DNA from 2 places in the Cryobacterium sp. PAMC25264 genome. Region 2 is predicted to be linked to the other one. Evidence: riboswitches for the same ligand, from Rfam matches in the RefSeq annotation. Region 2 holds a riboswitch; the other holds the start of a gene.

Region 1 (7,568 bases), 1.2 Mb from region 2:
CGGCTTCAGCTACGGCGACTACCTGCGCTGCGGCGCCATCGCGAGCCTCTCGCCGATCATGGCCGAGGTCATCGACGCCGCCAACAAGGGGATGCCCGTGCTCGGCATCTGCAACGGCTTCCAAATGCTCACCGAGGCGCACCTGCTTCCGGGTGGGCTGATTCGCAACGAGGCCGGCGCGTTCATCTGCCGCGACCAGCGCCTGCGCATCGAGAACAACTCGACGGACTGGACGAACGGTTTCACCGACAAGCAGGAGATCACCATCCCGCTGAAGAACGGTGAGGGCGGCTTCATCGCCTCGACCGACACTCTGGCCCGCCTCGAGGGTGAGAATCGTGTCATCGCCCGCTACCTCGACGTGAATCCGAACGGTTCGCTCAACGACATCGCCGGTGTCACCAATGCCCGCGGCAATGTCGTGGGCCTGATGCCGCACCCCGAGCACGCCGTGGAGCCCGGCTTCGGCCCCGACACCGCTGTGGCCATGCGCAGCGGCGTCGACGGTCTCGCGTTCTTCACCTCGGTGATCGAGCGGGCGCTGGTCAACGCGTAGCAGGGTGCACGTTGGAAGGACTTCGGTCCCAAAATAGGACGATCCAAGCCATCGCATCCTTTTTTGACCACTTTGTCCTTTTTTGAGGGCGAGCGGGTTCCATCCTTCGACGGATGCTCCGCCCAGGCGGGCCTGACAGGCTGGAAGTTGACCTGCCCGCCGACCACGCCCAGGAGTTGCCGTGTCACCCCGTCTGCTGTACCGCATCCTCTCGATCGCCGAGGCGATCACCTGGACGATCCTGATCACCGCGATGCTGCTCAAGTACGTGTTCGCGCCGGGCGAGTTCGGCGACGGTGCCGTGCGGGTGGGCGGGTTTGTGCACGGGCTGGTGTTCCTGGCATACGGGATCACCGCGGTGCTCGTGGGCGTCAACCAGCACTGGCGACCCCGGCTGATGCTCCTCGCCGTGTCCACGGCCGTGGTGCCCTACGCCACGATCCCCTTCGACCGCTGGCTCGAGCGCCGCAACCTGCTGGGCGGCGGCTGGCGCCGGGAGGCCACGGACGACCCCCGCGACCACACCGTGGTGAGCCGGCTGCTCCGAGTCGGGCTCGCCCGGCCGGTGCTGCTGGCGTCCGTTCTGGTGGTCGGCCTGGTCGCCGTGTTCACGACACTGCTCGTGATGGGCCCGCCCGGCGGCGGCGCCTGACCTCGCCGCACTGGGTCACCGCTACCGCGTCCGTCGCTCAGCGGGGGCCCGCGCTGGACGCGCGAGCGTCGCGACCGTGTATGGTCGGTGCTGTACACGGGAGTCCGGTAAGCCGGGCTGAGAGGAAGCTTCCTAAGCTTCGACCGTTGAACCTGATCTGGATCATGCCAGCGCAGGGAGAACGCACTCAACACCATCCCGTGCCCTGTTCACCGACAGAAGGCGCGACATGCCACATCCCACCCCCACCCTGCCCGACCCGGCGCCGGCGGCTTTCACGCCGCTCGAATTCGGCGTGGGTGCCCGCATCACGCTCGCCGTGATGAGCGACCGCTACGCCGAGATCATCCTGGACGCCCTCCGGAGCACCGACACCGCCGGCCTCACCGTGGACACCGGTGTCGTGAGCACCTTCGTCGGCGGCGCCGAGGCCGACATCCTGCGCTACCTCACCGGCCTCATCGGCGCGGCCGCGCGGAGCGGCCACCATGTGACCGCCACCGTGCACTTCTCCCGCGGATGCCCCGGCGAGGTCGTCTGCGCCCTGCCCGGCGGCGCCGGGCCGCTGCGAAGCGAGATCCCCGCGGTGACTCCCGTGGGCATTGCCGCCGCGGGCGAGTGGGCGCTGTACCCGCTCGATGACGGCGGCCGCCCCGGAGTGCAGCCCGACCACATGCGCGACATCTATGCGGCGATCGACTTCGCCAAGGCGAACGGCAGCTTCGTCGCCTCCGAGCACTTCGTAACGCGCCTGCAGGGCGACCTTGCCACCGTGCTGCAGACGGCCGCGGCCGGCTGGATCCTCGTGGGGCAGAGCGTGCAGCACGTCACCAGTCACCTCACGCTGTCGATCAACAGCCCCTCCGCGCGCTGACCAGGCCCCCGCCGGGCGCCGTCTGACCTGGCGGCAGAGCACCCCGCGGACCTCACCCCTCGGCTCGGCACGTCGGGCTCCGCCTACCTGTTCGGCCACCGTGGCCGTTCCCGCACGCCTCCGTGTGCATTCCCCGGCCAGTTCCTGGCCGCCCTCGCTTTCCCTCTTTCATGAAGGACACCACCATGTCTGCTGCACCCACCACCACCACCACCACCACCCCCGCCGCCGCATCCACCCGCCCTATTCACCGCTTCACTCTCAAGGACCTCGTGCTGATCGTCGTGCTCGGGGTGGTCTTCGGCTTCCTGTACTGGGCACTCGTGCAGGCGTGGACCGGGCTGTCGATCCTGCTCGGACCGGCCGGCGACCTCGCACAGCACGTACTGCTGGGCGGTTGGCTGCTCGTGGCGCCCATCGCCGTGGCCATCGTGCGCACCCGGTTCGCCGGGGTGATCGCCGAGGTGATCGCCTCCGTCATCGAGGTCGTGTTCCTCGGTTCGGCCGTCGGGCCGATGCTCTTCGTCGCCGCCGCGATCCAGGGTGCCGGCAGCGAGCTGCCCTTCGCGCTGCGCCGGTATTCGTCGTTCGGCTGGGGCAGTTACGCGCTGTCCGGGCTGTTCGGTTCGGGATTCGTGTTCATCTTCTCCGCCTTCCGCTCCGGTTGGTTCGGCCAGGACCTGTTCTTCCTCCGGTTGGGCATCCAACTGGCCTCCGGCGTCATCCTGGGCGGTTTGCTCGCCAAGGTGATTGTGGACGCGCTGGCCAAGACGGGGGTGGTCGACAACTACGCCATCGGCCGCGCGCTGAATGCCGAGGCGGCGCGTGTCTGACACTGAGATGCCCACCGCCGCTGCGCCTGCCGTCGCCTTCCAGGATGTCACCGTCACGTTTCCCCGTCACGGCCGCGCCGTGCTGCACGGCGCTACCTTCACCATCAACGCCGGGGAGCGCGTGGTGCTGTTCGGTCCGTCCGGGGCCGGCAAGTCCACCCTGCTGGCCACGATCGCCGCAGTGGTGCCGCACTCGGTGATCGCCCGGGTCACCGGGTCGGTCACCGTGGCGGGCCTGGACACCCTGGCCACCGAGGTGGTGGAGCTCTCCCGGCACCTCGGTGTGCTGCCGCAGGACCCGGACTCGGCCGTGTGCTTGCCGGGGGTGGAACATGAGCTCGCCTTCGTTCTGGAGAACCGCGCCGTGGCACCGCCGGAGATCTCCGCGCGGATCGACTCCGCCCTCGCCGTCGTGGGCGCGGGCGCCTTGCGCGGCCGGCAGACCGGCTCACTGTCGGGAGGAGAGAGCCAGCGCGTGGCGCTCGCGGCAGCGCTGATTGGCCGGCCGGACATTCTGGTGCTCGATGAGCCGACGTCGATGCTGGATGCCGACGGACTGCGGCAGGTTCGCGAGGCGATCGACGCCGCAGCCCGGCCCGGCACCGTCGCGGTGCTGCTGGTAGAACACCGACTGGACGAGTACGCGGGCAGCCGGGGCGTCGCCGGGCTGCCGGAGCGGTGCATCGTGCTCGGCTCCGACGGCAGGATCACGCACGACGGTCCAACCGCATCCGTGCTGCCGACGGCGGCGGTCGATCTGCACCGGGCCGGCTGCTGGCTGCCCGGCGACATCGAACTACAGGCGGCACTCGGCCTTTCCGGCGGACTCGCCGCGCCGGAGGTCCAACGGGCGCTGCTGGCGCTGGCGGGCGAGGGGTGCGGTGCGCCCGAGGTTTTCGGCCCCGTCGTGTTGGCTGGCCACGACCTCGCGGTGAGCCGGGATGCAGCCCCGCGAACGCTGCGGCGCCGGCCGTGGCCGTTCCGACGGGCCGCGCAGCGCTCGGGCGGCGGGCGAGCCGAGGTCGTCGGGCGCGCCGAGGTGCGGCGGGTGCTCGTGCGCGGCGTCAACGTCGAGCTGCGCGCGGGCGAGATCGTGGCCGTGCTCGGCCGCAACGGCGCCGGCAAGTCGTCGCTGCTGCTCACCCTCGCGGGCCTGCTGGCTCCGGCTGGCGGCACCGTGACCGGTGCTCGGCCTGGCCTGGTTTTCCAGAATCCGGAGCACCAGTTTCTCGGCAGCACGGTGCGGGAGGAGATCGCCGTGGGACTGCCGGCCGGTTGCGAGCGGGTGGACCGGGTGCTCACCGCTTATGGTCTCGGCCCGCTGGCCGACCGGAACCCCTACCGGCTCTCCGGCGGCCAGAAACGCACGGTCAGCCTCGCCGCGATGCTCGTGCACGAGCGCCCCAGCCTGCTCGCCGACGAGCCGACGCTCGGCCTCGACCGGCGGTCGACCATCGCCACGATCGCGGCATTCCGGCGCGCGGCTCGGGACGGGCGCGGCATCCTGGTCTGTAGCCACGACCTGCGCACCGTCGCGATCCTCGCCGACCGGGTGCTCGTTGTGGCGGATGGCCGGATCGTCGCGGACGGTTCGGTCGTCGAAGTGCTGCGCCAGGGTGACCTGCTCGCGCGGGCGGGGATCACCGTGCCGCCGCTGCTTCGCTGGCTCGTCGCCCGGCTGGACTCCGGCGCCCAGGTGCGACGGGTTCTCGACGCCCTCGATGCGACGGTCGGCGTGCGCGCGAGCGGCGGAGATGGAAGTGGGAGCGAGGACACCGCGGGATCAGCTGATGAGACCGAGGAATCTCCGAGCATCACCGGTGCGACGGGCCCCGCCACGGGCGACACGGGTATCGGAGACGTGCCCGGCATCACCGGTATGGCCGTGGCGAGGGAGCGTGCCCGGTGACAACGTCGAGCGCCCTCGGCGCGGTGGCTCCGTCGCCTCTGGCCCGGCGAAACCCCACAGTGAAGCTGGCGATCCTCTTCATCGTCTCGCTGGCACTGCTCTTCGTGTTCGACCCGGTCACCCCCGGCCTGCTCTACCTACTCGGCCTCGCGGCGGTGCTCGGCTTCGCCCGGATCCCGCTCCGCACCCTTACCCTGGCCCACCTGCCGTTCGTCGGGTTCGCCCTGGGCATCCTCGTCGTCAACGCCCTGAGCCGCCCCGGCGAGGTGCTGCTCGATCTGCCGCCCATCCGCGTCACGGTGGAGGGGCTGGTGGTGGGCTCGGCGCTGGCGCTCCGCACGATGGCCATCGGCATCCTGTCGATAGGCTTCATCGGCACAACCGACCCGGTCGCGTTGATGACCAGCCTGCACCAGCATGCCCGGCTCAGCGCCCGGGTGACCTTCGCGGTGCTGGCCGGCTACCGGATGCTGCAGCAGCTGCCTCGGGAATGGCAGGTCATCCGCCAGGCACAGTCAGTGCGGGCGCCCGTCCGGGAGAACGGAGCCGCCCGGTTCGGCATCCACGAATTCGGGCGCGCCGCGTTCACCCTTCTCGTGGTGTCCCTGCGGCGCGGCGAACGGATGTCCCAGTCACTGGAGTCGCGCGGGCTCGGCCTGGGCGCACGCACGGTGTGGCGGCCCGTGCCGCTCGGCGCGGCAGATTGGCTGCTGCTCGCCGGCACTCTGGGTGCTCTGGCGCTCGCGATCGCCGGGGTCGGAACCCTGGGATTGGGTCTCGGCCCGGGCGTGCTGTTCTGAGTCGAGTGTCTTGCTGGCGGAGGCGTCGCGCGCGCGGTCGCCTGCAGGGACGATCTCAGCTGTGGGTAGCTGCCGGCTCCGGCAACCAACGAGCTGCCACCACGCTCAGCGGCGCGGCGATGATCCAGGTGTACATGGCGGCATCCGGTGCCCCGAGCAGGGCCACGGGAATCGATGCGGCGAAGACCACCACCGTGACGAGCATGGCGCGCAACACGTAGAGGAACATCGACCGGTCGACGGTGGGATCGAGCAGCCCCGATGCCCGGGCCGATGCCCAGACCAGGCATTGGGCCCCGCTGATGGCGGCCACCGTGCCCGCGTAGAGCACCACCGCCGGAGTCTCGCCGCCGTACTCGCTGAGCACCGAGGTGGGAAATGGCAGGAACGCCACTAACAAGAGGAGCAGGAGGTTCAGCTGCACGAGCCGGCGGTCGTAGCCGGCAATCAGGCGGAACTTACGATGATGCGCGGCCCAGTTGACCGCTATCACCGCGAAGCTCAGCGCATACGCCAAGTACTCCGGCGCGAGGGCCGCCAGAGCAGGACCAAGGTCGGCCGACGACGTCTCGGGCAACCGGATGTCGAGCACGAGCAGCGTCATGGCTATGGCGAAAACTGCATCGCTGAAGAACTCGAGGCGCTCGGTGTTGCGCCCGGTGTCGAGGAGCCGCCGGTACCGCGCCCGCGCAGATTCCATGACGCAAACCTACTCTCCCGCCTCGTCGGGCTCCACGATCGCGCCGATCCTCGGAGGCACGAGGGGCGTCGCAAGAAGCCCGTCCTGGTGTCTCGCCCCCGCCGCCGCCGCGGGGCGGGGGCGCCGGGTAGACTTGCGGCGTCAAGCATCCGCTATCTCTGGGAGAACGCCACTCGTGACCGCTGTTTCCAACACATCCTCCCGCGGCGTCGCTGACACCGTGACCAATGCGATCAACACTCCCGAGAAGGAGCAGCCGTACGCTGCCCTCGGGTTGACGCCCGGCGAGTACGCCGAGATTCGCACCATCCTGGGCCGCCGCCCCACGAGCGGTGAGCTCGCCATGTACTCGGTGATGTGGAGCGAGCACTGCTCCTACAAGAGCTCGAAGAAGTACCTGCGCCAGTTCGGCGACAAGGTCTCCCCCGCCATGAAGAAGAACCTGATGGTGGGCATGGGCGAGAACGCCGGCGTGCTCGACGTGGGTGAGGGCTGGGCCGTCACCTTCAAGATCGAGTCGCACAACCACCCCTCCTACATCGAGCCGTTCCAGGGCGCTGCCACCGGCGTCGGCGGCATCGTGCGCGACATCATCTCGATGGGCGCCCGCCCGGTGGCCGTGATGGATGCCCTCCGTTTCGGTGACATCAACGACCCTGACACCGCCCGCGTCGTGCACGGTGTGGTCTCCGGCATCTCGTTCTACGGCAACTGCCTGGGCCTGCCCAACATCGGCGGCGAGACCTGGTTCGACTCCGTCTACCAGGGCAACCCGCTGGTCAACGCGCTCTCCGTTGGCGTGCTCCGCCACGAGGACCTGCACCTGGCCAACGCCTCGGGCGCCGGCAACAAGGTGGTGCTCTTCGGAGCCCGCACCGGCGGCGACGGCATCGGCGGCGCATCCATTCTGGCCTCGGACACCTTCTCTGAGGGCGGCCCGACCAAGCGCCCCGCCGTGCAGGTGGGCGACCCGTTCGCCGAGAAGGTGCTCATCGAGTGCTGCCTCGAGCTGTACCGCGAGAAGCTCGTCGAGGGTATTCAGGACCTGGGCGCCGCGGGCATCTCCTGCGCCACCAGCGAGCTGGCCTCAAACGGCGACGGCGGCATGTACATCCAGCTGGAGAAGGTGCTGCTGCGCGACCCCTCGTTGACCGCCGAAGAGATCCTGATGAGCGAGAGCCAGGAACGTATGATGGCCGTCGTCACGCCGGAGAAGCTCGCCGGATTCCTCGCGGTGGTTCAGA
Region 2 (7,568 bases):
GGGCCGTCGTCGGACTGCTCTCCGGCGGTCCGCCGCTCAAACGTGCGCTGCGGCAGCTGGCCATCGGCTTCGGGGCCGCCGGCGTGACCTACCTGCTCGGTCTGCTCTTCGGCACTTCCGTCGGCTAACGCCCGAGCCCGGCCGCACCTGTTCCCGTTGCGGACGATTGCGCCCGGCACACCGGCCGCACGTGTCCGCACGAGCAACAGTTGGGCCGGGCCGGGGGCGCGGTGTGTCCGTCAGCGGCGGTCGTCGCGCCCGGTGAGGGCCAGGAGGCGCGACTGCAGGGGTGCGTCCTCGGGCATCGGAACGGGCGAGTCGAACAGGCCGCTGGCTTCCAGGGCGTCACGCTGCGGTTCGAAGACCGTCCAGACCGCGTCGACCAGGGTGTGATCCAGACCCTCGTCGGCGGCCGTGGCCCTGGCCAGGTCCCAGGAGTGGATCGTCACGTCGGACACCTGCTCGCGCAGGTAGTCCAGCACCGTGACGGTGTCGTAGGAGAGCTGCACCGGGGCGTCCGCCTGCGCATCCTGCCAAGCCTCCGTGGCGCGTGCCGAGTAGGTGTGCCACTCCGCGGCGAGGTCGTCGCCGAGCGGTTCGACCTGACGCCTGGCCTCGGCGAGGGTGAGGCCGGCCAGGAGCGGCGGAATCCACTGCTGCTCCTGCACGACGTGGCGCACGAGGTCACCCACATTCCACTCGACGTCCGGGGTCGGGGCGCTCCAGTCGTCGATGGCGGCCACGCGCACGCTGAATTCATGGTGGGCCTGCTTCTGCAGGGCGAACCAGTCGATGTCGGCTGTGCCCGGTGACGCGTCCGTCATGGCCGTCGAGGATGCGGTTGTGCTGTCGGGGTCTGTAGTCACTGTGTCTGTATTCACGCAGGGCTCAATTCTGTGCTGGTCACGCGTCATCCGCCGAGAACTGATCGTCTCTGTGGGTGTAACGACATCGTGGCCGTGGACATTCCTTGCCGTGCGGGCTGATGTTACGGGTTGCGGAACCCGGTCAGGGTACCGCCGGTGGCGCGCACGCTGAGGTTGAACAACACCGCGTAGATGGCGCCGGAACCCGTCACAAGCACCGTGTTGAGCACCACGACGGCGGCGGCGAAACCCGCCACAGTGTTGCCGTCGAGGATCACGCTGAGGTCGAGCGTCTTCGTCGTGAGGTTCTCATACGAGGAGGTGAGGGTCTTCACCACGTCGGCGTCGCCCAGTAGCTGGGCGACGCCGAAGATGAACGCCACCGTCACGACATTCAAGCACACCGATACCACCAGGGCGAGTTTGGTGCTGGACCACACCCCGATATGGGCGAGGGTCAGCTGCATCTGACGCGTGGGCGTGCCGTGCTCCGCCTTGCGGGCGAGCTTCTCGGCCACGTCGGTCACCGGGTCCCCCCGCCCGGTGCCTCCGTCTGGCCGGGCAGGGTCCCCCGGACCACGCCCTCCCACCGTCCGGCTGAGTTCCCCCGAACTGACCGTCGCCGAATCGTGTTCCCCCGAGTGGCTCTGTTCCCCTGGCTTCCGAGCCGTACCGCTGCATAATTCCCCCGAACCGGTTATCCCCTTAGCTATGAATGTCCGGGAGGTGCGGATTCGTCTCACTCGACGTCAGAAACTTTTTCCGTCGATTCGGCGTGCAGCACCCTGGCCGCCCGGACCGGGCAATAGATTCGTGAGTGACGCAACGCCGCAACGGCGCCGCCGTCTCCGTTTGAAAAGAGGAACCCATGTCCGGTGCCATTGCCGTGATGCAGCCACGCGACCTGCCCGCCGCGAGTTTCGTGTCCTTCGCCCGGCGCGCGGAGGAACTCGGTTTCGACGAGATCTGGGTCGTCGAGGATTGCTTCTTCCGCGGCGGAATCGCCCAGGCGGCGGTGATCCTCGCCGCCACCAGCACCATCGTCGTGGGCATCGGCATCCTGCCCGCCGCGGCTCGGAACCCCGTGTTCGCGACCCTGGAGGTCTCGACCCTGGCCGAACTCTTCCCCGGCCGGCTGCGGGTTGGCGTGGGCCATGGCATGCCCGGCTGGATGAGACAGGCCGGAATCTGGCCGGCCAGCCCCCTGGGCATGCTCGCCGAGAATCTCGATGTGATGCGCGCCCTCCTGGGCGGCGCGAGCGTGACCGAGTCCGGCCGGTACACCCGGGCAGATGCTGTGAGCCTGGCCAGGCCGCCGGCGAGCGTTCCGCCAGTCCTCGCCGGGGTGCGCGGACCCAAGTCGCTCGCCCTGGCGGGCGGGGCCGCCGACGGAGTGGTGCTGGCGGAACCCGTCACCCCCGAGTACCTGGCAGAGGCCCTGGCCGCCCTCGACGCCGGGCGCGCTGGCGAGCCCTCCGCTTTCGGCTTTCCCGGCATCCGCCCGCCCGCCCCGGCGCCAGCGGCACGGCACGTGGTCGCCTACAACGTGGCCGCGGTCGACGAAGACCCCGGGCGGGCCAGGGACGCGGCGCGCGCGGCACTCGAGTGGATCGGAGAGGCGGACTGGGCTCCCCACATCCGAGTGCTCCCCTTTGCGGCCGAGTTCACGGCCCTGCGGGCGTCGAGCTCCAGCCGCGGCGAGTTCGCCCGTGCCCTGCCGGACTCCTGGGTCGACCAGCTGGCCGTCGTCGGCACCCCCGCGGCCGCGCGCCGCCGGATCGACGAGCTTCACGCGGCCGGGGCGACGAGCGTCGTCCTGATCCCGGCCAGCGACGACCCTGTGAATGCGCTGGAGTCGCTGTCCGCGGTCCTGTCCGCTGACCCGGCCGACGCCTAGGCTGGGGAACCCGCACAGAAGGAGAACGCACATGGGATTCCTCGATCGCCTCTGGGGCCGCCCCGAAGAGCCCGAACAGCCCCGGCGCAGCTCAGCCCCGGGCAGCACGGAAGCACCTCGCCGCACGGAGGATGAGATCGCGGTGGAACGTTATCGGTACCTCCTGCGCACCGCACCGCCGGAGACCATCGAACAGGTGCACACCGAGGCGTTCAGCAAGCTCACGGACGAACAACGTGACCTGCTTTTCCGCCAGCTCACGGACAACGCCATGGAGGGGGAACGCCCTGCCAACGCGGAACCGGCCACTCTGGCGAAGTCCGCCACCCGAGCCGAGCTGCGCCAGCCCGGCACTCTGGACCGCGCCTTCGGCGGCGACCAGGCCGGCGGCCGCCAGGGCCCGGGCTTCGGCAGCATGCTCGGCGCCTCCCTGCTCGGTACTGTGGCCGGGTACGTCGTGGGCTCGGCCCTGGTCAGCACCTTTCTTCCCGATGCGGGCGGCGAAGCGGATGCGTCCGCCGATGCGGGATCCGAGGACGCGTCCGCCGACCCGGGTTCCGACGCCGGCGGCGACGCCGGGGGATTCGGCGACTTCGGCGGCGGTGACTTCGGCGGTGACTTCGGCTTCTGACCACCCGTTCGGCCCCGTCCGGCCGTGCAGCCGTTATTATCGAATGTAGTTTCGAACTCTCGCGGCCTGGGCGGCAGAAAGGTGCGCTGCATGAGCAAGCAGGACGGCAGTGACCGGCAGACGACGGGGATCGACGTCGATGACAGCACGGCCACCATGCTGCACATCGACATGGATGCGTTCTTCGCCTCCGTCGAGCTGCTTGACCACCCCGAGCTCGCCCACTTGCCCGTCATCGTGGGTCACCGTTCCGGTCGCTCGGTGGTGACGGCGGCGAACTATGTGGCCCGCAAGTACGGCGTCAACTCGGCCATGCCCATGGCGATCGCTCTGCGCCGCTGCCCGGCCGCCGTGGTACTCGAACCGCATATGAGCAGATACGCGGAGGTGTCCCGGCAGGTGATGGGCATCTTCGCCGACATGACCCCGCTGGTCGAGCCGCTCAGTATCGACGAGGCCTTCCTCGACGTCGCCGGTGCCCGCCGCCTGCACGGGTCGCCCGCCGAGATCGCGCAGAAGATCCGCGCCCGGGTCTTCGCCGAGACCGGGTTGACCTGCTCGGTGGGAGCCGCCTCCACGAAGTTCGTGGCCAAACTGGCCTCCGGCCGGGCCAAGCCCGACGGCCTGCTGGTGATCCCCGCCGACGACACGATCGGGTTCCTGCATCCGTTGCCCGTCGGAGCGCTCTGGGGCGTCGGGGCCACGACCGAACAGGCCCTGCTGGCGCTCGGGCTCCGCCACGTGCGCGACATCGCCCACGCCTCCCGCGAGACGCTCGAACGCGCAGTGGGGGTGGCCGGCGCGCAGAAGCTGCACGACCTGTCCTGGGGCATCGACCACCGCTCGATCAACCTGGAGCGCGAGGAGAAGAGCATCGGACACGAGGTCACCTTCGAACACGATGTCACGGATGTCGCCCGGTTGCGCAGCGAACTGCTGCGGCAGTCGGACGCCGTGGCTGCGAAGCTCCGCGGCAACGGTCTCGTCGCGCGCACCGTGGTGCTCAAGCTGCGGTACGCGGACTTCAGCACCGTGACCCGCTCCCGCACCCTCGCCGACCCCACCAACGTGGGCCGGCGCATCTACGAGGAGGTCGCCGCGAGCTTCGATGTGCTCGCCGCGCGGGGCATCCGGGTGCGCCTTATCGGGGTGCGTGCCGAGCAGCTGGGCAACGGCGACGGGTCCGGGCTCGGCCTCTGGGACGACGACGACGATTGGCGGGAGGCCGAACTGGCCGTCGACACCGTCACCGCGCGCTTCGGGCGGGGCATCGTGCGCCCGGCCTCCCAACTGGGCGGGGGCAGCGCGCCGAAACGGGACGTGCACCCGTTCGGTACTCCGGATGCCGGACCCGCGAGTCGGCCGGATCAGCACCGGCCGTGACCTGCGGCCGTGACATCCGGCCCGGCGCGGCGGCCTGCTCCTGACCGGTTCGGGGGAGTGGGGGTAGCCTTTCAGTATTACTAATCTCGCCTTGAAGCTCGCAGAAAACGCTCGGTACATCGGTGTGCGGTCCGCCTACGGAGACCCCGTGCAGATCGAGGGCGTCACGATAGTGCCCGTCGCCCTCGTGCAGTACGGCTTCGGCGGCGGCGGCGAGGGCGACGACGCCGAGGGCGCGGCGGGCGGCGGCGGCGGGGGCATGGCCATCCCGATCGGTGCCTACGTGAAGTCGGGCGGGGCCGCCCGGTTCGAGCCGAACGTGATCTCCCTGCTCGCCGTCGGCATCCCCTTCGTGTGGGTGAGCGGCAAGGCCATCGCGCGCATCATCCGCGCGCTCAAGCGCTAAGCCAGGGCCAGCACGCCCCGCGCGGGGGAGCGGAAACCGCCTCCCGCCGCTTCGCCGTACCCGCAGCCGGTCTATACTCGAATCGAACACGGGAGTCCGGTGAACCGGGCTGAGAGGAAGCTACTTCAGCTTCGACCGTCGAACCTGATCTGGATCATGCCAGCGCAGGGAGGCTTCTCAATCCCGTGCCCTGTATTCATCTACGGAAAGGGCACGACCAGTGCATGCATCAACGAACCGTTTGACCGCGTCGACACCCCGCACGCCTCGCGTGCTGAAATGGCGCGTCGTGGACATCGTCGTGGCCAGCGTCATCGGCGTCGCCAGCGGCGTCATCTTCTGGGCGTGGGGACTGGCCTGGTCGCCGCTCAGCGCCCTGCTCGCCTTCACCCCCGGCCTGGAAGGACTGCTCGCCGGCGGCTGGCTGTTCGCCGGCGTTCTCGGCGGACTGATCATCCGTAAACCCGGAGCGGCCGTCTACACCGAGGTCGTCGCAGCGGTCGTCTCCATGCTGATCGGAACCCAGTGGGGATTCTCGACGCTGATCTGGGGCATCATCGAAGGCCTCGGGGCCGAGATCGTCCTCGCGCTCTTCCTCTACGCGAACTGGCGGCTGGGCGTGGCCCTGCTGGCCGGCGCCGGCGCCGGCGTGGCGGTCGGCCTGCTCGACACGACCTTCACGAGTTATGCCGCCCTCGACGTCGGCTACAAGGCCGTCTACATAGTGTCCGCCGTCGTGTCTGGCACCGTGCTCGCGGGCCTGCTGTCCTGGCTTGCCGTGCGGGGATTGGCCCGCACGGGCGCGCTCAGCCGGTTCGCGGCCGGTCGGGAGGCGAGCCGGGTCGGCCTGCCGGTCCAGAACCTGCCGGACCAGAACCTGCGGGACCAGAACCTGCCGGACCAGGACGGGTCTGGCCAGAGCACTCTGCGGCAGACCGAAACCCCGTCGCAGACCACGCGGTGAGGGTGGGCGGATGCCTGCTCCGACGCCGCGGGATGAGCGCGTGACCGGCGCGAGGGTCACGGCCTCCGGCTGGGGCTGGCGGCACGCCGGACGCAGCCGCCCGGCGGTCTCCGGACTCGATCTCGACATCCGCCCCGGCGAGCGGGTCCTCGTGCTCGGACCCAGCGGGGCCGGGAAGAGCACCCTGATGCACGCCCTGGCCGGGGTGCTCGGTGACGACGAAGACGGCGACGAGACCGGCGAGCTGCTCATCGACGGGATCCGGCCGCGTCAGGCGCGCGGCCGGGTCGGTCTCGTGCTGCAGGACCCCGACTCGCAGGTGGTCCTGGCCCGCGTCGGCGACGATGTCGCGTTCGGCTGCGAGAACCTGGGTGTGCCCAGGACCGAGATCTGGCCGCGGGTGACCCAGGCCCTCGACGAGGTCGGGCTGGACCTGCCCCTGCGGCATCCGACCAGCGCGCTCAGCGGCGGCCAGAAACAGCGGCTGGCCCTGGCCGGCGTGCTCGCCATGCGACCGGGCCTGGTGCTGCTCGACGAACCGACCGCGAACCTCGACCCCGAGGGCGTCGTGGAGGTGCGCGATGCCGTGCACCGTTCGGTGCGGGCCTCGGGCGCGACCCTCATCGTGATCGAGCACCGGGTGGCGGTCTGGCAGGACATCGTGGACCGCATCATCGTGCTCGACCCGGCCGGCGGCATCTTGGCCGATGGGGCCACCGCATCGGTGCTCACGGCGGAGGGCGCCCGGCTGGCGGCCGCGGGAGTGTGGATTCCGCGCTTCCCGCCCGCTCGTCCCCGGCGGCGCCCGCTGCCCGAGCGCACCGGCGAGGTGCTCCTCAGCACCGTCGGTCTCGCCGTGGGTCGGGTGCCCTTTGCCCGCCGGCAGCCCGTGGTGGTGGCCGAAGGGATCGACCTCGACGTGACGGCGGGCACCGCGACGGCGATCACCGGGCCCAACGGTGCCGGAAAGTCCACGCTCGCGTTGACCCTCGCCGGGCTCCTGGCACCGGCCGAGGGACAGCTGACCGCCACGGCCGCCCTGACGGCAGTCGCCGCAGGCGGCCCAGTGCGCGCAACCGGACGCGGACCCCGGCGCGGAAGCCTCCCGGGTGCCGACCCGCACTCGTGGCGCTCCCGTGACCTCCTCGAACGCATCGGCACGGTGTTCCAGGATCCTGAGCACCAGTTCCTGGCCGGATCCGTGCGGGACGAACTCGCCATCGGCCCGCGCGCCCTCGGCCTCGGCGACGTCGCCGTGGCCGACCGCGTCGACGGCCTCCTCGACCGGTTGCGCCTTGAGCACCTCGCCGAGGCCAACCCCTTCACCCTGTCCGGCGGCGAAAAGCGCCGGCTGTCGGTGGCGACAGTGCTGGCCACACGGCCCCGGCTCCTGATCCTGGACGAACCCACCTTCGGGCAGG

What was found. A riboswitch is a leader RNA that binds a small molecule or an ion and turns the genes downstream of it on or off. The one in region 2 is predicted to bind thiamine pyrophosphate.
Region 1: it holds a riboswitch for thiamine pyrophosphate, as region 2 does, so the genes downstream of both, KY500_RS14095 (Ykof family thiamine-binding protein) here and KY500_RS08455 (ECF transporter S component) in region 2, are expected to answer to the same signal.

The regions. Positions count from the first base shown of each region.
Region 1 covers NZ_CP080383.1:3,034,925-3,042,492, forward strand. Annotated here, with positions in the region: gene purQ (phosphoribosylformylglycinamidine synthase subunit PurQ) at 1-556, shown strand, start outside; gene KY500_RS14090 (DUF3817 domain-containing protein) at 738-1,208, shown strand; TPP riboswitch at 1,295-1,404, shown strand; gene KY500_RS14095 (Ykof family thiamine-binding protein) at 1,438-2,082, shown strand; gene KY500_RS14100 (ECF transporter S component) at 2,268-2,915, shown strand; gene KY500_RS14105 (ABC transporter ATP-binding protein) at 2,908-4,824, shown strand; gene KY500_RS14110 (energy-coupling factor transporter transmembrane protein EcfT) at 4,821-5,624, shown strand; gene KY500_RS14115 (TMEM175 family protein) at 5,680-6,324, opposite strand; gene purL (phosphoribosylformylglycinamidine synthase subunit PurL) at 6,500-7,568, shown strand, end outside.
Region 2 covers NZ_CP080383.1:1,835,935-1,843,502, reverse strand. Annotated here, with positions in the region: gene KY500_RS08490 (VIT1/CCC1 transporter family protein) at 1-128, shown strand, start outside; gene KY500_RS08485 (TIGR03086 family metal-binding protein) at 240-866, opposite strand; gene KY500_RS08480 (DUF3566 domain-containing protein) at 989-1,393, opposite strand; gene KY500_RS08475 (LLM class flavin-dependent oxidoreductase) at 1,735-2,763, shown strand; gene KY500_RS08470 (hypothetical protein) at 2,795-3,394, shown strand; gene KY500_RS08465 (DNA polymerase IV) at 3,485-4,777, shown strand; gene KY500_RS08460 (hypothetical protein) at 4,854-5,183, shown strand; TPP riboswitch at 5,262-5,372, shown strand; gene KY500_RS08455 (ECF transporter S component) at 5,455-6,147, shown strand; gene KY500_RS08450 (ABC transporter ATP-binding protein) at 6,158-7,568, shown strand, end outside.